Linked DNA regions of Persicimonas caeni. The protein of the gene in region 2 binds, or shares a complex with, the protein of the main gene of each other region. Links are inferred from orthologs where the notes say so. Each region holds a gene or a part of one and is shown on either strand. Other genes may lie near its edges. The genes, in order: mnmE and mnmG.

What was found.
Region 1: the proteins of mnmG (region 2) and mnmE are in contact, whole or in part, in a solved structure (PDB 9HIP), measured with the Escherichia coli proteins. The link is inferred for Persicimonas caeni from one-to-one orthologs.

Annotation. Positions count from the first base shown.
Region 1 is NZ_CP041186.1:3,293,441-3,303,847, reverse strand. Bases 3,617-6,552 are described here. They hold mnmE (tRNA uridine-5-carboxymethylaminomethyl(34) synthesis GTPase MnmE), read left to right. Parts: upstream 3,617-4,361; coding sequence 4,362-5,744; downstream 5,745-6,552. Other genes in these bases: FIV42_RS12210 (WD40/YVTN/BNR-like repeat-containing protein), read left to right, coding at 5,975-6,552; FIV42_RS12220 (Jag family protein), read left to right, coding at 3,871-4,365. In the rest of the region: chromosomal replication initiator protein DnaA, read left to right, coding at 1-470; rpmH (50S ribosomal protein L34), read left to right, coding at 753-920; rnpA (ribonuclease P protein component), read left to right, coding at 986-1,387; membrane protein insertion efficiency factor YidD, read left to right, coding at 1,563-1,757; membrane protein insertase YidC, read left to right, coding at 1,847-3,604; more of FIV42_RS12210, read left to right, coding at 6,553-7,993; FIV42_RS12205 (histidine kinase), read left to right, coding at 8,469-9,767; FIV42_RS12200 (LytR/AlgR family response regulator transcription factor), read left to right, coding at 9,764-10,407. UniProt on the Escherichia coli protein: Exhibits a very high intrinsic GTPase hydrolysis rate. Involved in the addition of a carboxymethylaminomethyl (cmnm) group at the wobble position (U34) of certain tRNAs, forming tRNA-cmnm(5)s(2)U34.
Region 2 is NZ_CP041186.1:756,416-766,750, forward strand. Bases 4,829-7,692 are described here. They hold mnmG (tRNA uridine-5-carboxymethylaminomethyl(34) synthesis enzyme MnmG), read right to left. Parts: upstream 7,278-7,692; coding sequence 5,379-7,277; downstream 4,829-5,378. Other genes in these bases: FIV42_RS02860 (ATP-binding protein), read left to right, coding at 4,829-5,289; FIV42_RS02870 (lamin tail domain-containing protein), read right to left, coding at 7,556-7,692. In the rest of the region: FIV42_RS31365 (amidohydrolase family protein), read left to right, coding at 1-592; FIV42_RS02850 (hypothetical protein), read left to right, coding at 890-1,453; FIV42_RS02855 (glycoside hydrolase family 78 protein), read right to left, coding at 1,441-4,299; more of FIV42_RS02860, read left to right, coding at 4,420-4,828; more of FIV42_RS02870, read right to left, coding at 7,693-9,538; FIV42_RS02875 (ATP-dependent helicase), read left to right, coding at 9,671-10,335. UniProt on the Escherichia coli protein: NAD-binding protein involved in the addition of a carboxymethylaminomethyl (cmnm) group at the wobble position (U34) of certain tRNAs, forming tRNA-cmnm(5)s(2)U34.

The DNA.
Region 1 (10,407 bases), 2.5 Mb from region 2 along the record:
ACGGCATCGAGATGGACAAGGACGTGGCGATCTTGCTGGCCAGCTCCATTCGCAGCAACGTGCGCGAGCTCGAGGGCACGCTCATTCGCCTGGGGGCCCAGGCCAGCCTGATGAACCAGCCGATCACGCTCGACTTGGCCCGCGAGATGCTCGACCGCATGAATATCGAGCAGGGCCGCGAGCTGTCGACCGAGTACATCATCGAGGTCGTCGCCAGTGACTTCGGCATCACCCCCCGTGACATCAAGGGGAGCCGGCGCACCCGCGCGATCAGCAAGCCTCGCCAGTACGCCATGTACCTGGCGCGCAAGCACACCGACCACTCCTACCCGCAACTCGGCGAGCAGTTCGGGGGCAAGGACCACACCACCGTGCTGGCCGCCTGCAAGAAGATCGGCGGGCTTATCGAGGACGGCGACGAGGAGATGACCTCCTTGATCGACGGCCTCGAGGCGAAGCTGCTGCGCTGAGGTTCACCACGGGGACACGGGGCTCACGGAGAGAGGCCGATAATTTTTTCCCCGTATCCCAGTGTTCTCCGTGGTGAATATCTGCCTTGTCTCCAATACACTTGACGTACCGCTCGCCTTTGTGTTTATTTGCCACGCTTTTTGACCCGCGCCCGGTTTGCTCGCGATCTCGACGGTCTCGAAATAGCCAGTGTGGGGTTGTTGTTTCCAAGTCGTCTTATCAAAGTCGATCGGGTGCAAGGATGTGCTCGCATCGCGAATTGTGCATAGAGAGGAATAGCCATGCCGAAGAGAACGTATCAGCCGAGTCGTAAGAAGCGTCGCAAGACTCACGGTTTCCGCGCCCGCATGAAGTCCAAAGGGGGCCGCAAGACCCTCAAGCGTCGGCGCAGCAAAGGCCGCAAGCGTCTGTCGCCGCGCAAGTTCCATAAGCGGACGCGTCGTACCTGACCTGGCGACAGGGCCCCGAGTCGGGGCCCTTTTGCTGCTTTTGGGCATCAGCGGGAGCGAATCCGGTGGCATCTCCATCCGAGCGGGAGCAAACAGAGCCGGAGCGCTTCGAGGACGACGAGCGGTTGCGCAAGGCCGAGAGGCTGCGCAAGCGCCCCGAGTTTTTGAGGACGCAGCGCAAAGGTACCCGGCGGGCGAACAAGCACTTTATCGTCTACGGGCGCCCCAACCGTCGCGCCTGGTCGCGCCTGGGGGTCACCGCCAGCAAAAAGGTGGGCAAGGCCACGGTGCGTAACTGGTGGAAACGGCGGGTGCGCGAGATCTTTCGGCGCAACAAGACCGAGATCCCCAGCGGCTACGATTTCGTGGTCATCGTCAAGGCCTCCGGCCAACGCGACGAGTTCGACGAACTGCGCGACGAGTTGGTGGGCTTGATGAAACGCGCGGTCGATTCCCGAAAACGCTGACGACCAGCAACGCCAACGAGAGGATGCCTTGGTTGAGCCTACTGGCGACAGGACCAGTGCCGACGACATCAGCGCCGACGACATCAGCGCCGACAAGACCGAGTCGTCCACCGAGGCTGACGGAGCGCTGGTGCGCGCGGACGACGCTCAGCCGGGCTGGCTGGCACGCGGCGGCATGGCGATGATCCGCTTTTATCAGCGCGCCATCTCCCCACTGACGCCCCCTGCCTGCCGATTTCGGCCCACGTGCTCTCAGTACACTTTGATCGCCATCAAACGCCACGGATTCGTGCGCGGAAGTTGGCTGGGCCTCAAGCGGCTCATGCGGTGCCACCCGTTCCATCCCGGGGGTCACGATCCCGTACCCTGAAGCTGTAGGGCTCTAAACGCGACGATGCGTCCTTAGATTCAAAGGAGGCGGGCTCGCACCCACGGCAGTAACCCAACCAAAGATTTATCATGGAACAGAAGCGTTTCATCTTGGCGATGGTCCTCAGCGCGGCCGTCCTGTTGATCTGGCAGACCTTTGTCGCCCCGCCGATGCCCGAAGAGGACGCGGCCAACGGCGAGCAGACCGTCGAGCAGACCGCCGACGGCGAAGAGGCTGCCGACGAGGCTCAGGGCGCCGACAAGCAAGCCGACGCCGCTGAAGGAGCCGACCAACAGGCGGCCCAGCAGGACGCGCGGGCTGAAGGTGGCGCCGATGATGCGCAGGCCGAGGCCCAAGAGCCGACGCCCCAGCCGCGCAACGTCGCGGTGCGCAAGGACATCATCAAGAGCGACATGTTCACGGTGCACCTGACCAACGATCAGGCGCGCGTGACCAGCGTCCAGCTGACCGAGCCCGAGCAGTACCAGGCCAAAGGCGATCTCGTCGGCTTCCCCAAAGAGGCCAAGCACTATCCGTTCGAGCTCGACTTTCTCGAGCAGAGCGTCGACTTCCCCAGCAAGCCGGTCTACGAGCTCGTCGAAGACGAGAGCGTCAAAGGCGAGGGCGAGGCGTACGACAAGATCGTGTACCGCTACGTCGACCCGCAGGGGCGCTTCCAGATCGACAAGGTCTTCTCGCTCGACAGAGATCTGCCCTATGTCGTCGACATGGACGTCCAGATCACCAACCTGCTCGACAAGGGCCGCTTGGTCGACACGGTCGCGCTCGACATCTTCGAGTGGAAAGACCCCAACAAAGAATCGAGCTTCCTGGACTTCCAGCCCAACGAAGTCGAGGGCGTGTGCATGAACTCCGAGGACATCGAGCGCGAGTCGTTCGACTCGGTGCTCGATTCGCCCCAGCGCTTCGACGAAGGCGAGACGCTGTGGGGGGCGGTGGACACCCGCTACTTCATGATGGCCGCCATCCCCGACAAGCCGGTCGAGCGCTGCGAGCTCAAGGTCGTCGACAGCGACTATATCCGCACGCGCCTCGTCAACTCCGGCTTCTCCATCGAGCCGGGTCAGACCGAAACCCTGTCGCACAAACTGTTCATGGGGCCCAAGGACGTCGACGTGCTCAACGGCATCGACGACTCCCTCGACGGCACAGTGAGCCTCGAGGAGAGCGTCGACTACGGCATGTTCGCCTTCATCGCGCGCCCGATGCGCTGGGGCCTCGAGAAGATCTACAACTTCGTGGGCAACTGGGGTCTGGCGATCATCATCCTGACCTTCCTGATTCGTGGCGCGCTGTGGCCGATCAACATGAAGGCCTACTCGAGCATGGAGCGCATGAAGAAGGTCCAGCCGCTGCTCACCGAGGTCAAAGAGAAGTACGAAGACGACCGCCAGCGCATGACCGAAGAGACGATGAAGATTTTCCGCGAGCACAACGTCAGCCCGGCTGGCGGCTGCTTGCCGATGATCATGCAGATGCCGATTCTGTACGGCCTGTACGTCATGATCTACAACTCGGTCGAGCTGTATCACGCCGACTTCGCGCTGTGGTACACCAACTTGGCCGAGCCCGACCCGTACTACGTGCTGCCGGTCTTGATGGGCATCGTCATGTTCGCCCAGCAGAAGATGAGCACGGTCGACACGACCAACCAGCAGGCGATGATGATGATGAAGATCATGCCGTTCATGTTCGCCGGCTTCATGATCTTCCTGCCCTCGGGTCTGGTGCTCTACTACGCACTCAGCCTGCTCATCGGCGTCGGCCAGCAGTTCTACGTCAAGAAGAAGTACAGCGGTGAAGAAATCGAGGCGGCGAAGGCGTGATTGATTGTGCGATGGTGGTGGCCTTGCAGAGGCGTCACGCCATCTACATAAGCAATTAAGGACATAAGGGTTGCGTATCGGAGGCACGTGACAAATCGCTGCCCCTATGGGTTGCGTATCGGAGGCACGTGACAAATCGCTGCCCCTATGGGTTGCGTATCGGAGGCACGTGACAAATCGCTGCCCCTATGTCCTTAATTGCCCAAATAGATGGCGCTGCTTTTCTGCAAGACCAACTCTTTTGATAAACACAACTGGATTCCAAAATGACTGACGAACAGACCAACGAAGAGAATGAGCAGCCCGAAGTCGACGCGATTGAATTCGGCGAGCAGTGGCTCGCCGACGTCTTCGAGCGCATGAACTTCGACCTCGACGTCAGCGGCGAGGCCAAAGAAGACAAGCTGTACTTCGACGTCAGCGGCGAAGATGCCGAGATCTTGCTCGGCGTGGGCACCTCGGCGCCCAAGTCGATCGAGTCGATCCAGACGCTTTTGAGCGCCGCGCTGTCGCGCGTGGGTGACAAGCGTCAGGTCTATGTCGACGTCAGCGGCTTCCGCGACCAGCGCGCCGAGCGCCTCGATTCGGTCGCCGAAGAGCTTCGCGACGTGGCCACCCGCCTGGGTAAAAAGGTGACCATCGCCGGGCTCAACAGCTACGAGCGAAGCGTGGTCCACAAGGCGCTGGAGGAAGATTCGAGCGTCAAGACCGAGAGCGAGGGCAAGGGGATCTTCCGCAAGCTTTCGATTTCGCCTGCATGATCGACTCAACGACCATCGCTGCGATCGCCACTCCGGCCGGCCGGGGTGGCGTGGGCATCGTCCGCGTCAGCGGGCCCGAGGCGCGCGATGTGCTCCGAGCGTTGGTGCCTGCCTGGCCCGACGATCACCCCTCCCACAAATTGCGCCTGTCGCGCATCCACGACGAACACGGAGACCTGGTCGACGAGGCCTTGTGCGTGCTCATGGAGAGCCCGCATACCTACACCGGCGACGACGTCGTCGAGTTCCAGTGCCACGGCGGCCCGATCATCTTGCGCCGCGTGCTCGACGCGGCCCTGGCGAGCGGCGCGCGCGCGGCCGGCCCGGGCGAGTTCACCGAGCGGGCGTTTTTGAACGGACGCATCGACCTCACCCAAGCCGAAGCCGTCGCCGACCTGGTCGAGGCGACCAGCGTCTCGGCGCACAAGCTCGCCATGGAGCACCTGCAGGGGAGTTTGGGCGCGGCCATCCGTGAACTTCGCACGCTCACCATGGAAGCAGTGACGCTGGTCGAGTCGGCCATCGACTTCGCCCATGAGGAGCACGTCTACCAGATCGAGCACGACGAGGTGCTCCAACGCGTCGACAAAGTGATCGCCGAGCTTCGCGACCTGAAGCGCCGCTTCGACCAGGGCCGCCGCCAGCGAGAAGGCGTGCGCGTGGTCATCTTGGGCCCGCCCAACGCCGGCAAGTCGACGCTTTTCAACGCGCTGCACGGCTCGGAGCGAGCGATCGTGACCTCGATCGCCGGCACCACCCGCGACTTTTTGGAAGAAGAGATCCACCTCGAGGGCGTCGCCCTGCGCGTGGTCGACACCGCCGGTTTGCGCGACGCGACCGACGAGGTCGAGCAGATCGGCATCGAGCGAAGCCGCGAGCTGCAGAGCAAGGCCGACCTGGTCATCTGGCTCGTCGACCAAGAGCAAGGCCTCGACGACGATCAACGCCGCGACCTCGAAGAGACACTCGCCCGCCATATCGAAACGGTGGTCGTGCGCAACAAGATCGACTTGCCGTCGACGCTCACCGCCGACGACGTGGCGCTGCTGGAGCGCTTCGAGCACGTCGTGCCGACGGCCTTGGCCGCCGACGGCGAGCGCGAGGGCATGGACGAGCTGGTCGGCGTTCTTACCGGCATTGCCGCCGAGCTCACCTCCGGCGAGGGCGTCCTGCTCAGCCGCACGCGGCACTTAGAGTGCGTCAACCGGGCACTGGAAGCGCTCGGGCGCGCCAAAGAGGCCGTTGAAGCGGGCATGGAGCACGAATTCGTCGCGCTCGACCTGCGCGAGGGCCTGGACGCTCTGGGCGACATCGTCGGCCAGGTGTCGACGGACGATATCCTGAACAAGATCTTCTCGGAGTTTTGCGTCGGCAAGTAGTCGGCGTGCGCGACTCGGTGCGCTCTTCGTTGGGAGGGCATCTTGCCCTCGAAGGCGAGAGCAGGGATGCACTCGCACCGAAGAGGCGGCGGGTGTCGTTTCGGTGCGAGGGCATCTTGCCCTCGCTTTCGTGAGCTTTTCGATATCTCGTCTGAATGATCCCGTCCGCGCCGCGTCTGACTTATTGAAGGTCACGTTCTTTCGCTCCATCTGATTTTGTGGGGAACCAAATGCCGTCGGTAACTCTGCCCACTCGCCGCTACGTATCTTTGTGTTTGCTGTCGTTGAGTTTGTTGTTGCCCACCGGCTGCTCCGACCCGTCGAACGAAGGTGAGTCACCCTCGCCGGTCGACCAGCGGGACCGACCCGTGCCGAGTGTCGAGCCCGGCGGACAGTGGCGCCAGATGCAGGGCCCGCCGATGAGCGCTCACGGCTTGGGCTGGAGCTCCTACTTGCTCGGACATGTCGACGGGCAACTCTATCTGCACGAGACGCACGATCCGCCACGGATCTTGATGGTCGATACGTTGTCCGGTGAGGCGCAGGTGGCTGGGGAACTCGAGCAGCGCCGCACCGAGGGTGAGTCACTCCTGCAGATTGGCCAGTGGGGAGATGCGCAATACCTTCTAACCCATCAAGCGACCTACACGCGCGACTCCGGTGATGAAACGTGGCAGCGAATGAGCCTTCGCCTCGAGGAGATCATCGAGGTCGACGGCGCGGCATTGGCCACGACCCACCACGCCAGCGAGCGTCACCCGGGGAGTCTGGTGCGCAAGGTCGACGGCGGGGATTGGCAGCTCGTGCGCGAGGCCGCGGGAGAATTCGAGAAGTCGGGTCAGGTCATTCATCTGCATCAGGGGATATACAACGATATCTACTCCACTGACGGTGGCCAGACCTGGACGGAGCACGAGCGACCGTACATCATCGCCCAACTGCGCGGCGCGGCGTCCTACGATGGGCGTCACTGGGGCGGAAGCAAGCGACCCGGCAAGGTCTACGTGTCGGACGACGGTATCTCCTGGGAAGAGCAGGAGGCTGCCGAGCTCGAGGGGGCGCTCGATGAGGTGACGCGACATGACGGCCGGATCTACGCCATCGAGCGAGGCACCAACGCGGCGTACGTTACCGGCGAAGACCATATCGTCACATACGGCGAGTCGGGCTGGCAGCGAATCGCCCGCCCGCCGCAGACTCGACTTCTCGAACTACACACCTACGCAGAGACCCTCTACGCAATCACACGCAGCGCGGGCGTGTGGCGCATGGACGACTCCGGCGAAGGCTGGGAGCCGGTGGGACCGTCACTGGACACCCCGACCGAGCTTGCCGGCGCAAGTATCGGCCTTTGTGCGCTCGCGCATTTTGGCGTGTTGTCGTGTCGCAGCGGAGGAGACTCGGAGTGGTGGCGCGAAGGGATCGACCCATTGCGCACCGTCGAGGAGATCCACGTCGACGGCGAGCAGCTCTTCTTGGTGGTAAGCGCCAGCTCGGAGCCCGGTGAGGCGTTTGGCGCACGCACGGAAATATGGCGTATGACCTCCGACGCACAGGTCGAACTCGCCGTCGAGGCCGATGCCATTCTCGCGGCGAGTGTCGAATCTGTCTTCGAGCATGACGGCACGATTTATGTGCTGACCCCTTACGCATTCCTGCGAATCGGCGACGACGGTGCCAGAGGCGAGGAGCTGTTCGAGTACAACGGACGTAGAGATCACTCGATGCACGGTGCGACCTCGATGCACGGCGAAATCTGGCTCATCGACCAGTCGGGCTTGACCGGCTGGGTGGATAAGGTCGACGACGATGGCGAACGCACCTCGCGCTCCGAGGGCTTGCCCGCTCCGAGCTTCGAAGACGACCGCGGTCCCTATCCGGTCGCGTTTGCCCGCACCGAGCTCGACCTGTACACGCTGGTGCAACGGGCGCGTCTGGCAGACGGTGGGGGTGTAAATTGGGTCGGTCAGGTATTCGTGTGGGATGAAGACCAGCAGCGGTGGATGGAGACGCCGACGCCGTCGCGCCAAGAACTCGACGGCGAGTATTTCGAAGAGATCCACGCCAGCGGCGACGCGCTGTACGCGCTGACCGACTCGAGGGTCTATCAGTACGATCCGTCTCGTAACCAGTGGTCCGAGATGAGCCAGGGCCTTCCCGACGGACAGATCCGTGGATTTACCACTCACGCCAATCAGGCGTATGTGAGCGTGGAGGGCCACGGCATGTGGCGCTACGGCGGCAACTGAAGAAGAGGCTAGCCATGCCGCCTTAAAAAGCAGGCGGCGAGAGCAGGGATGCACTCGCACCGAAGAGGCGGCGGGTGGTGGGAGTTGAGCAACCTAACAATTTTTCGCCCTCGCGGAATGCTTCGCCGGCCCGCTCGTTATATCCGCACAGTCAGCGAGGATGCGCTTGCATTGGGCGTCCGCAACGACTTACAATTTACTCGACTTGGCTACGCTGCGGTGTTCGTGCGAGATGGGCAAGCAAGGAACCCCGTACGTATATATATGGGGACGGTCGCTGATGAGAAGAAGTCATGCCTCTTGCGTTCCAAGAGCGAAGGCTGACGCTCATTACTTACTGTCCACCACCTGGTAAAACCAGGGTTTCACAACCCCGTTTCAATAACGGCACATGCGGGTAGCCAATCACGAAAAGCAGCGCGGAAGCGCTGCTTTTCGTTTTTCTTGTTTTGGCAAAATCGGCTAATGTGACGCCGTGGAATTCTTAGAACTCATCCTGAACCTGCTCGAGAAGGTCTCGGTGCTGGTGGCCGCCTCGCTGGTGTTGCTGCTGTTGCGCCCCGCCGAGGTGTGGCTGGGCGAGACCGGCGCGCACGCCTCGGTGCGTCGCCGGCTCTTCTTGATGGCGGTGCTCGGGTTTCTGGCCGTCTGGGGCGTCTTCCTCGGGTTCGACATCGGCGGGATGGGCTTCAACCTGCGCGCGGTGGGCATCATCGTGGCCGGTTATCTGGGCGGGCGCAAAGTCGGCGTGCTCGTGGGCGCGCTGGCCGGCTTCGTCTACGCCGTCACGCTCAACGACCCCACCTCACCGTATGTCTTCGCGGCGAGTGTGATCGACGGAGGCCTGGCCGGGCTGTGGAGCCGAAAGATCGGCACCGGCGTCATCTCGGTGATCGTGGGCGCGGTAGTCATCCAGCTCGTCCACCACGTGGGACTGGGCGCGGTGATGGCCGCGCTCGACTTCGATCAGGCGATCGCCATCGCCAGCAACCTCGAGCTGCACGCGGCCAAGATCGCCGCCAACGTCATCGGGGTGTCGGTCTTCATGGGCTTGCTGAGTCTGGTGCGCGAGCTCGAGTTGACCCGCCGCGAGGCGAAGACCTCGCGCGATCTGGTGCGCTCGGCCAAGCTCGAGGCGCTGCAGTACCAGGTGCGCCCGCACTTTTTGTTCAACCTGCTCAACACGCTCGCCTATCTCATCCGCACCAACCCGGTCAAAGCGCGCGAGCTGACCCTCGATTTGAGCGAGTTTCTGCGCTACACGCTGGCCCGCGACGACGAGCAGACCACGCTGCGCGACGAGCTCGAGCAGCTCGAGCGCTACGTCGATCTCGAGCGCGCACGCTTCGGTGAGGGGCTCCAATTCGAGCTGGCCGACGCCGACGATGTCGACCTCGATGCGGTGGTCGTGCCGCCGCTGATCTTGCAGCCGCTGGTCGAAAACGCCATCCGCCACGGCGCGCGCGAGGGAAAGGTTTCGGTGCGTGTTGAAGTTACATGCCACGAGGGTCTACTTTCGGTGCGCGTGCTCGACGACGGTCCGGGGCCGGGCGGCATCAAGCTCGATACCAAGCGCACCGGCGTCGGCTTGGTTAATGTCAGCGAGCGCCTCGAGCGCTTCTACCACGGCGAGGCGACGCTCTCGCTGGATGAGCGCGGGGACGTCGAGGGCGCCTGCGCCGAGGTGACCGTGCCGTACGAGTTGGCCACCCGCACCACCGGCGGCGGACTCAGACAACAAGCTCGCGAACAACTCAAAAAGGTGATCACGTGAAGGCGCTGATTGTCGACGACGAAAAACCCGCCCGCGAAGAGCTTCAGTGGCTCTTAGAGCAGTGTGAGGATGTCGAGGTCGCCGGGCAGGCGGCGTCGGCCGAGGGCGCGCGCGACTTTCTCGAAGGGGGCGACGCCGGCGAGGTCGATTTGGTCTTCTTGGACATCAATATGCCCGGCGTCGACGGCATGCGCCTGGCAGAGCTGTTGCACGAGAAGCCCGTCGACGAGCGCCCGATGGTCATCTTCGTGACCGCCTACGACGACCACGCCGTCGACGCCTTCGAGGTCGACGCGGTCGACTACCTGCTCAAGCCGGTGCGCCTCGAGCGACTCCAAAAGGCGCTCGAGCGCGCCCGTGGACGGCTCAACGACCCGCCCGAGTCGGCCGGCGCGGCGCCCGCCGCGCAGAACCGCCCACTCGAGCGCATCTCGGTCGAAGATCGCGGGGTCTATCGCGTCGTGCCCATCGACGATATCCTCTTCTTCGAGGCCGAAGACGGCATCGTGGTCGCGGCGACCCGCGAAGACCGCTTCATCACCGACTTCAGCCTGAAATTTCTGGAAGACAACCTGTCGGCAGACAAGTTCTTCCGGTGCCACCGAAGCTATATCGTGCGCCTCGACGCCATCGAGAGCAT
Region 2 (10,335 bases):
GTCGGTCGCCGGTACGGGCATCCTCACCGCCCAGATCGGAAACTCGGCCGCCACGGCCAACGTCGACGTGACCGCCGGCCCGAGCACCCCGTGCCTCATCATCGGCGAGTACGTCGAGGGCGGCAGCTTCAACAAGGGCATCGAGCTGTTCAACTGCGGCACGACCGACCTTGAGTTGTCCGACTTCGGCGTCTGTCAGGCCAACGGAAGCGGCAGCGAGTGCGACTCCGAGCTGATCCTGCCGAGCCAGTCGCTCGGAGCAGGCGCGGTCTACACGCTGTGCCACCCGAGCGCGTCGTTCTCGTGCGACAACTCCACCGGCATCATCAACCACAACGGCAACGACCGCTACGTCATCTACCAGGACGACGACGGCTCGGGCGCCTTCGAGCCGGCCAACGACACGGTCACCGACGCCTTCGGCGAGACGGCCGTCGACCCGGGCGAGGCGTGGAAGGACAAGACCTACCGCCGCTGTGACTTCACCCCGTACTACGGCCAGACGACGTTCGACGTGCTCGACTACTACACCGAGCACGCCAAGGACGACGTGAGCCACTTCGGCACGGAGCCGACGGCGGGCTGTCCGTAAAGCCAATTCGGAGCGAGGGCATCTTGCCCTCGTCGGCACGAGATGCACTCCCTCCGATAGAACATCAGCCGGCAAGTCCGGTTGCCACGTGGTCTCCACACACTGGCAACCGGACTTGCCGGCTGACTCTTTTCTTGCCCACCACTTGCCTCGCCAGACCCGCCTTCCCCCGTCATCCCGCGCACTTAGCCACCTCCAGCCCAACGACACCTTTGTTGGCATGATTCTCGCTTGTGTATGTGCACCTCGCACGACATCGCACATATACAAGCGTTCGAATTACGCTGGAGATACAAAATGAAATTTCTGAAAACCGTCATTATCGCCCTCGCCCTGGTCTTCGGCGCCGCGAGCACCGCCACGGCCGAGTACCTCCCCAACGCCAAGAGCCAAGCCGAGCAGGTCGACAGCCTCGACCTGATGGTCAAGTACCTGGGCGAAGAGTCTTATATCCCGAGCCGCCTCGAGCTGCGCCAGATCTCGCCGGACCCGGTCGCCGACCTCGTCGAGATCGCCTCCGGGCGCTACAAGACGCAGCTTCGCAACCGCGCCGTGCAGTCCCTGGCGCTGTACCGCAGCGACGAGCGCGCCGTGCAGACGGTCGAGGCGATGCTCGAGAAGTTCAAGCCGGGCGACGCCCTGCTGCCCGGCGTCATCGTGGCCTACGCGCAGATGACCGGCGAAGAAGGTGTCGAAAAGATCGAGAAGTTCGCCGACCACAAGCGTCAGGACGTGCGCATGGCGACGGTCGTCGCGCTGGGTCGCTTCGGCGGCATGAGCGGCTATGAGTTGCTCGGTCAGCTCGCGGAGACCGAAGAGCATCCGGTGATCAAGCAGCGCATCGAGAATTATGTGCGGTAGAGGCTGGGGTTTGGGGGTTTAGGAGTTTGGGGGTTTAGGGATTTGGGGGTTCGATGGCACGCTAAGTCATAAGTGCCAGAAGAGAGTTTGATGCGAGCCGGTCCGTCTTGGGCCGGCTCGTTGTTTATGGTGACCTTTCCGCGGAACGCTTCGGGAATGACGAGGGTCGCTTCGGCGGTGGGCGGGATTTCGACGGTCAGTCGCAGCACATCGCCGTCCACCGTCCAGCTCGACGCGATACGACCACGCACTGAATCGTACGACGCCTCGGCGTGGGTGAGGCCTTCGCATGGCTTGGGGGCGAGGGTGAACCGACGGAAGCCGGGGGCGCGCCAGTCGGGCTGGATGCCGGCGACCCATCCGTACAGCCAAGCGCCGACGGCGCCGGGGGCGAAGTGATTGAAGGAGAGCATGCGCTCGGAGCGAAACGAGCCGTCGGGCTGGATATTGTCCCAGTGCTCCCAGATGGTGGTGGCGCCGTGTGAGACTTGCAGAAGCCATTGGTGGTCGGGGTTGAGCAGCAGCCGATAGGCGTGCTCGGAGTTGCCGTGCGCGCTGAGCACGTCGCACAGGTGCGGCGTCCCCAAGAAGCCGGTGCGCACCTCGTAGTCGGAGGCCTCGACGAGTTCGGCGAGTGTTGCTGCCGCGGCGTCGCGCTCCTCGTCGGGGAGGAGCTCGAAGGCGAGCGCGAGCACGTAGGTGGTCTGTCGGTGGGGCGTGAGCCGTCCGTTTCCCTCGTAGAAGAAGTAGCAGAACGCCTCGGCCGCGCGCCGGTGGTGCTCCCGGTACTCGGCGGCCTCCTCGGTGCGGCCGAGCGCCTCGGCCATACGCGACAAGAGCAGCGCGCTGTAGGCCAGGTAGGCGGTCGGGATATACCGGCGCGATCGCAGAATCGAGCCGTTCATGCCGTCACCCGGGGCGAGCCAGTCGCCGAAGCCGAATTGGTCGCTGGTGAAGTAGCGAAGGTGGCGCCACGTCTCCTTTCGGTGCGCGCGATCCAAGAACCAGATAATGTCGGTGGGCCGGCCAGTCCTGGAGAGGCGCAACTCGAACAGCGCGCGCATGCTGTCGAACGACTCCTCGAGGATGCGCGTATCGCCGTAGAACTGGTACAGCGTCCAGGGGACGACGATCGCAGCCTCGCCCCACCCTACCGATCCGTTCAAATGAAAGAGCGCGAAGTACTCGTCGAACAGACCTTTCTCGTCGCCCGGGCGGCGGTCGAGGGCGTTGCGTACCACGCGGCGTAGCATGTCGCGGCGGTCGGCGAACGCGTCGGGGACGACCATCGGTACGAGACCGTCGGCGTGCTGATCGACGCGCAGATCACGCAGCCAACGCGTCAGGAAGGCCGACACGTCCATATTGAAGCAGGCCGTGGGGGCAAAGACCTGGATATCCCCCGTCCAGCCCATGCGCTCGTCGCGTTGCGGGCAGTCGGTGGGCACGTCGAGGAAGTTGTCGCGCTGGGACCAGACGATGTTGTCGAAGAGCTGATTGACCCGCTCGTCGGAGCACCGAAAATGACCGGTAAACTCGAGGTCGGAGTGGACGACGATACCGGTCAGGTGGCCGAGTGAGGGAGGCTCGACGAGCCCCTCGACTTTGACGTAGCGAAACCCGTGGAAGGTGAAGTGAGGCTCGAACTCCTCGACGTCTCCCGTCCCGGCCAACACGAAGGTATCGGTGGCCTCGGCGGTGCGAAGGTTGCGGTTGTAGAAGTTGCCGTCGGGGTCGAGCACCTCGCCGAATTGGAGCTTCACCGCGGTGCCTGCAGGCCCCTTCGCCCGAAGACGGGCCCACCCGACCATATTCTGCCCAAAGTCGAAGACGGTCTCGCCGGCCGGTGTGTGCAAGATCTCGACCGGCTCGAGTTCCTCAATCGCCCGGACCGGCGCGCTGCGGGGCGCGGTGAGCACCGTCGGATCGATAGAGCCGGTGCGGACCTCTTGCCAATCGCGGTCATCGAAGCCGGCACAGTCCCAGCCAACCTGCCGGGCGCGGGCGTCGTAATGTTCGCCGTCGAAGATATCGCTCGCGCGGATCGCGCCGGTCGACCAGCGCCACTGTCGATCCGTGGCGATCGTCTCGGTACGGCCGTCGTCGTAGGTGACCTCGAGCTGGGCCAGAAGCCCGAGTCGGTCGCCGTAGACGTGGCGCGCGTTGATGTAGGAGATGGAGCCCCGGTACCAGCCATCGCCCAGGATCGCTCCGAGGACGTTGTCGCCCTTCTGGAGGAGGTCGGTGACGTCGTAGCACTGGTACTGCAGGCAGTCGTCGTAGGAGGTCCAGCCTGGTGTGAAGAGCTCGTCGCCTACACGGTTTCCGTTGAGCCGGGCCTCGTAGAGTCCGTGAGCTGTGACGTAGAGGCGAGCACGGCGGACATCGCCGGTCAGAACGAAGGACCTGCGCAGCATGGGCGCCTCGGCTCGCTGCTCGGGAGAGACGTCTCGGTCGGGCTCGATGAGCGAGGCCGTCCACTCCTCCGGGTGGAGCAGCCCCATCTCGAACCAAGCAGGCGCAGCCCGCTCGCTGGCCTGGCCGTTCTGGTCCCACACGCGCACGGACCAGTGGTAGCGCCGGCGCGACTGCAAACGTGGTCCTGCGTAGGTGGCCTCGATTTCGTCGAGCGACTCGACACGCCCCGAGTCCCACAGGACGTCGCCCCCGTCGAGGTCGGCGGCGCGGTGAGCGACTCGAACTTGGTAGGCGCTCCCATGGACGCCCTGCCCCGTCGACTGCAACTGCCAGCGCAAGCGCGGGCGAGCGACATCCAGCCCCAGAGGATTTTCGAGGTGCTCACAGCGAAGGTGGGTCACATGAACTGGCGGGGTGTGCTCGGGCATGACTCCTCCAAAGTTACGATTCCCGCGAGGTCAAACACCACACCGCTGATTGCCATCGTTCACAGGCATTGCTAACCTCCACAGGCGAACTCCCTTGCCTTTTGAAGTTGTGCCTCGACGATGACTGCGCCTACCTCTTTGGACCAATACAACCAGCCCTGTGAGCAGTGCCACGAGAAGCGCTACATCATTACGCGCCGTGGTGATCGCGCGGTCGCCAAGACCTGTGAAGCGTGCTTCGACACCTGTCCGGCGTGCGACGACGAAGAGTTCATGCACGTGACCGACGAGCGCGGCTACAGCTACGTGAAGCGCTGCGCGCTGTGCGGCACGCTGAACAAACGCATCGAGGCGTTCAACGAGGCGCGCATCCCGGCGCGCTACTACCACCTGACGGCGGCGATCGAGCACTTCAAGACCAACGGTTCAGACGGCAAGCCTATCGGCAACCTGCAGCAGGTCAAGCTGCGCCTGCACCGCTGGGTCACCGGCTTCAGTCCGGGCGAGAAGGGATTTTTGCTCTACGGCGCGGTGGGGACGGGAAAGACGCACCTGCTGGCGGCGATCGTGCGTCACCTGACGCTCGAGAAGGGGATCGCGAGCCGGTTCATCGAGTTCACCCACCTGTTGAGTGAAATCCGCGAGCAGTTCGACCAGGGCCGCGGCGAAGCCGACATCCTCGGGCCGCTGTCGGAGGTGCCCGTGCTGGCCATCGACGAGCTCGGCAAGGGCCGCAACAACGCCTGGCAGCTGTCGATCATCGACGAGATCATCTCCAAACGCTACAACCGCGAGCTGACTACGCTGTTCACGACCAACTACCCGGTCGACGAAAACGCCACTGGCAAGCTCGACCCCAACTCCGACGACTTCCGCAAGCTGGCCACCCAGGAGACGCTGCGCGAGCGCATCGGCGAGCGTATCTTCAGCCGGTTGTATGAGATGTCGACGTTTATCGAGCTGGACGCGCCGGACTACCGCAAACGCTAACAGCGGGGATTCACCACGGGGAACACAGGGGGCACGGAGAGAGGCCAAAAGATGCCTTTCCCCGTGTCACCGTGCTCACCGTGGTGAAACTATGCTGTTTTCTTGAGGTGGATCAGGATGGCCGAGATGGCCGCCGGGGTGATGCCCTGCACGCGGGAGGCCTGCGCGACGGTGGTCGGGCGGACCTTGCTGAGCTTCTCGACGACCTCATTCGACAGGCTGTGGATGTCGCTGTACTCGAGCTCGCGCGGGATCTTGGCCTCTTCCATCTCGCGGCGCTTGTCGACCTGCTTGAGTTGGCGGTCGATGTAGCCTTGGTATTGGACCTGGATCTCGATCGCCTCGATGACTTCATCGCTCAGGGCGTCGAGGTCGAGCCCCGGCGCGAAGCGCGCGGCGACGGGCTTCAGATCTTCCATCGAGTTGTCGGGGCGCTTGAGCAGGTCTTCGAGGGTGACGCCGTTGCTGGCGGTGCCCACGCCCTGCTCTTTCAAGTAGGCGTCGTTTTCGGCCGAGCCGCCGATCATGGTGTCGGCCAGGGCCTTGCGGGTCTCCTCGATGGTCTGCTTTTTGTGCTGGAACTTCGCCCAGTGCTCGTCGCCGAGCAGACCGAATTGGCGGGCGTACTTCGACAGGCGCCAGTCGGCGTTGTCTTCGCGAAGCAGCAGGCGGTACTCGGCGCGGCTGGTGAACATGCGGTACGGCTCGTCGACACCTTTGGTGACGAGGTCGTCGACCAGCACGCCGATATAGCCTTCGTCGCGGCCCAGGATGAACGGCTCCTCGCCGCGGATATGCAGCGCGGCGTTGATGCCGGCCATCAGGCCCTGGGCGGCGGCTTCTTCGTAGCCGGAGGTGCCGTTGATCTGGCCGGCCAGGTAGAGCCCGCGCACGCCGCGAAGCTCCAGGGTCGGGTCGAGCTGGATCGGGTTGACGCAGTCGTACTCGACCGCGTAGCCCGGCCGCATGATCTCGGCGTTCTCCAAGCCCGGGATGGTCTTCAGAATCTTCATCTGAACGTCGAGCGGCAGGCTCGTCGAGATGCCGTTGGGGTAGATCTCGACGGTGTCGAGCCCCTGCGGCTCCAAGAAGATCTGGTGCTGCTCTTTGTCGGCAAAGCGCACCACCTTGTCCTCGATGCTCGGGCAGTAGCGCGCGCCGATGCCCTCGATCTGGCCGGTGAACATCGGCGAGCGATCGGTGTTCTCGAGGATGACCTTGTGGGTCTCTGGGTTGGTGTAGGTGATGTAGCAGGAGACCTGCTCGAGCATCTCGGGCTCGTGGTAGAACGAGAAGCGCCTGGGCGGCGTGTCGCCGGGCTGCTCTTCGAGTCCTTCCCAGTCGATGGTGCGCGCGTCGAGGCGCGGCGTGGTGCCGGTCTTGAGGCGGCCCATCTCCAGGTTCATCTTCGAGAGCGTCTCGGCGAGGCCATAGCTCGCCTCGTCGCCGGCGCGGCCGGCCTCGAAGTTGTCCATGCCCACGTGGCACAGCCCGCGCAGGAAGGTGCCGGTGGTCATGACCACAGCACTGCACTCGTAGAAGACGTTCAGGTGCGAGATCACCCCTTTGACGCGAAGCTCTCCGCCCTCCTCGACGATCTTCATGTCCTCGACACGACCCATCTTGATGTCGAGGTTGGGCGTGTTCATCAACTCTTCCTGCATCGCCTTGCGATACATACGCATATCGCACTGCGCGCGGCTCGAGCGCACCGCCGGGCCCTTGGAGGTATTGAGCCGCTTGTACTGAATGGCAGCGGCATCGGCGACCTTACCCATCACGCCGCCAAGCGCGTCGACCTCTTTGGCCAGGTGACCTTTGGCGACGCCGCCGATGGCCGGGTTGCAGCTCATGTGGCCGATGGTGTCGATGTTCATCGTCAGAAGCAGCGTCTGCAGGCCCATGCGGGCCATGGAGCTAGCAGCTTCGGAGCCGGCGTGGCCGCCGCCGATGACGATCGCGTCGTATTTTTTGGGATGGGTAAGCATGGGTCGTTTCTCAATCCGGTTAAACGCAGAATCCGGTCAAAATGCAGGAATGCCTCGATCTGCAACGACCGAGGCATTCCGAACCTTCCACGAGGGCAAGATGCCCCCGCACCGATTACGAGGGCAAGATGCCCCCGCACCGATTACGAGGGCAAGATGCCCCCGCACCGATAACGAGGGCAAGATGCCCCCACGAGGGCAAGATGCCCCCGCACCGATTACGAGGGCAAGATGCCCCCGCACCGATTACGAGGGCAAGATGCCCTCACGTCGAAGCCTCACTGAATCGGGGCACAGCTCACGTTGGCCACGCCGGGGCTACCAAAGTCGCCCGAAGTATATGCCGAGTCGGCCGACGTCGCGTCGCAGAAATTCGCGTCGGAGTCGTTGCTCTGGGCCACGTTTGTAGCACCACCGGTGTAGGCGTCAATGCTCAGCTGCTGCGAGGCGCCCGCGGTCGGCTCACCGTAATAAGCCTCGTCGATGACGGTGCCGTCTTGCAGCTCGAGGCTGATGACGAGCCCGGCGCTTCCCGGGCTGTTCTTGAGCGGGCTGTCGTCGAGCAAGTAGGCGTTCTGGATGCCGCCGTTCAGCGAGCTGTCGGTGTCCGCAGCGAAGACCACGTAGCCGTTGGCCGGGATGGTGGCCGTCGGGTTCTCGACGACGAAGCTGTCCTGGCTGTTGCCCGTCTCGTTGTCTTTGATCACGAGGGTGAACAGCGTCAGCTCCTGGTCGGTGGTGTTGTAGAGCTCGAGATACTCGCCGTCCGAGTCGCTGATGGCGCTCGGGTTGCCCATGAACTCGGTGAAGATGATGTCGCCGGGGCTCGGCAGCGTGCCAGTGACCGCTTCACAGACGCCGGTCAGGCAGTACTCGGCGTCCGTGCAGTCGACTTCTTGAGGCATGAAGTCGCAGTACGGGTTATTGAAGCGCGAGACCTGGCAATCGGCGGTGTCGAGCGTGTACTGGACGGCGTTGCCGTCGGCGTTGCAGAAGTCGTCGGGCTTCTGGCAGGTCACGTCGGCGCAGGCGTCGGCCGCGCACGGCGGGTTGGCGGCTCCGGGGGTGCCGAATTCGCCGTCGTCGCCGTAGGTCGAGTCGAGTTCGGGGCACCAGTCGGCGAAGTCGTCATTGTCGGTGGCGTTCGGGTCGAGCTTTCTCGACTTGCCGTCGAGCGTGGTGCCCGCCTCCCAGAAGACGCGGTCGACGATCGCGCCGTTGGAGTCGAGCAACTCGATGTAGTCGGAGTTGTTGTTCAGCGTGATGCCTGCGTAGACGTAATCCGGGGTCACGGTGCCGTCGTCGGCCGGGTCCGCGCTGCTGGCGAAAACGAGGCGTGCGTCGGCGGCGAACGCCGGCGCCGAGGTCAGCGCGTGCTCTTCGACAGTGCCCGTGGACGTGCCGCTTCGGATGGTCCAACCGCTCAGGTCGATGGCCGAGCCGCTGTCGTTGACGACTTCGAACCACTCGTCCCCGCTCTCGTAGCTGCCCGCGGCGTTCGCCATGATCTCGACGATCATCGCGCCACCCGTCTCGGTGACCGTGTCGGTGCAGGTGCCGGTGCTCTCGTCGCAGGTGCCGCCGACGTAGTCACAGTTGTTGTAGGTGATGTCGTACGAGCAAGTCGCGCTGCCGTCTTCCTCGTTGCAGGTGCCGGTGTCGGCGTAGACGATGCCGGTGTTGCCGTCACACTCGGGCGCCGGGGGCGTATCGCACGCTTCGGCGTCGCACGGGCCGGTCAAGCAGGCGCCGTCCTGGCAGCCGTGCACGCACTGCTGGGCGGGCGAGACGCGGTCGTAGGAGCACTCGCCGGCGCCGCAGGTGCCGGTGGCCTCGTACTCGACGAGCTCACCGTTGCCCGAGCACTGGGCCGCGGGCGGCTCGTCGCAGGTGACGTTCTCACACGGGTCGGGGTTGCAGGCGCCGTCGGTGCAGCCTGCTTCGCAGGTCTCGGTGTTGACCTCGGGGTATGTGCAGGTCTGGGCGTCGTCGCCGTCGCACACGCCGCCGTAGGTGACCAAGTCGTCGCCATTGCACTGGGGCTCGGGGATGTCGGTGCAGTCGCTGTCGGCCGAGCACGCCTCGTCGCTGACCACCACGCAGTTGCCGTCCGATCCGCAGATCTCGTCATCGGCGCAGTCGGAGTTGACCACGCAGGAGTCATCTTTGCCGGTGGAGGGGTCGTCCGCGGAGCATGCCGAAAGCCCGAGCGCGAAGACGCTCGCGGCGATTAAGAGAAGACTACGTGTACTGCACTTCATCACCTTTCTCCTACAAATAGAGAGTCATTGGCCAATACGGCTTCAATCCCGCGGCCAAACAATTTAAGGTTTGCCAAGACATTGGCAGTCATACTGAAATGCCCGGTCGATCTCAACTGGATATATAGACTTATGATGAACCTGAACCTCGGCATGCTCAACCCGCAGCAGCGGGAGGCGACCACCCATATCGACGGCCCGCTGCTGATTCTGGCCGGCGCAGGTAGTGGCAAGACGCGCGTGATCACCACGCGCATCGCCTACCTGATCACCCGGGGCATCGAGCCCAAGTCGATCTTGGCGGTGAGCTTCACCAACAAGGCGGCCACCGAGATGCAGGAGCGCGTCGCCCAACTGACGGGCGACAAGCTCGCCCAGCAGACGTACCTGTCGACCTTCCACAGCCTCGGCGCCGATATTTTGCGCCAGGATATCGACGCGTTGGGCTTCAAGAAGCCGTTTACGATCCTCGACCAGGGCGACCAGCAATCGGTGATCAAAGACGCGTTCAAGGAACTCAAGCTCGACCCGAAGGTCGTCGACCCGCGCCGGATCCTGAGCCTGATCAGCAAGGCAAAGATGGGCTTTTGCGAGCCCAAGGAGCTCCCCGAGCTCAAGCACGACCCGCTGATGCCCTACGCCCAGAAGATCTACGGGTTCTATACCGGCGCCCTCAAAGGGTTGAACGCCGTCGACTTCGACGACCTGATCTGCTTGCCGGTCGTCCTCTTCAAGGAGCACGAAAAGGTACGCCAGAAATACGCGCGCCGCTTCCAGTACGTCATGGTCGACGAGTA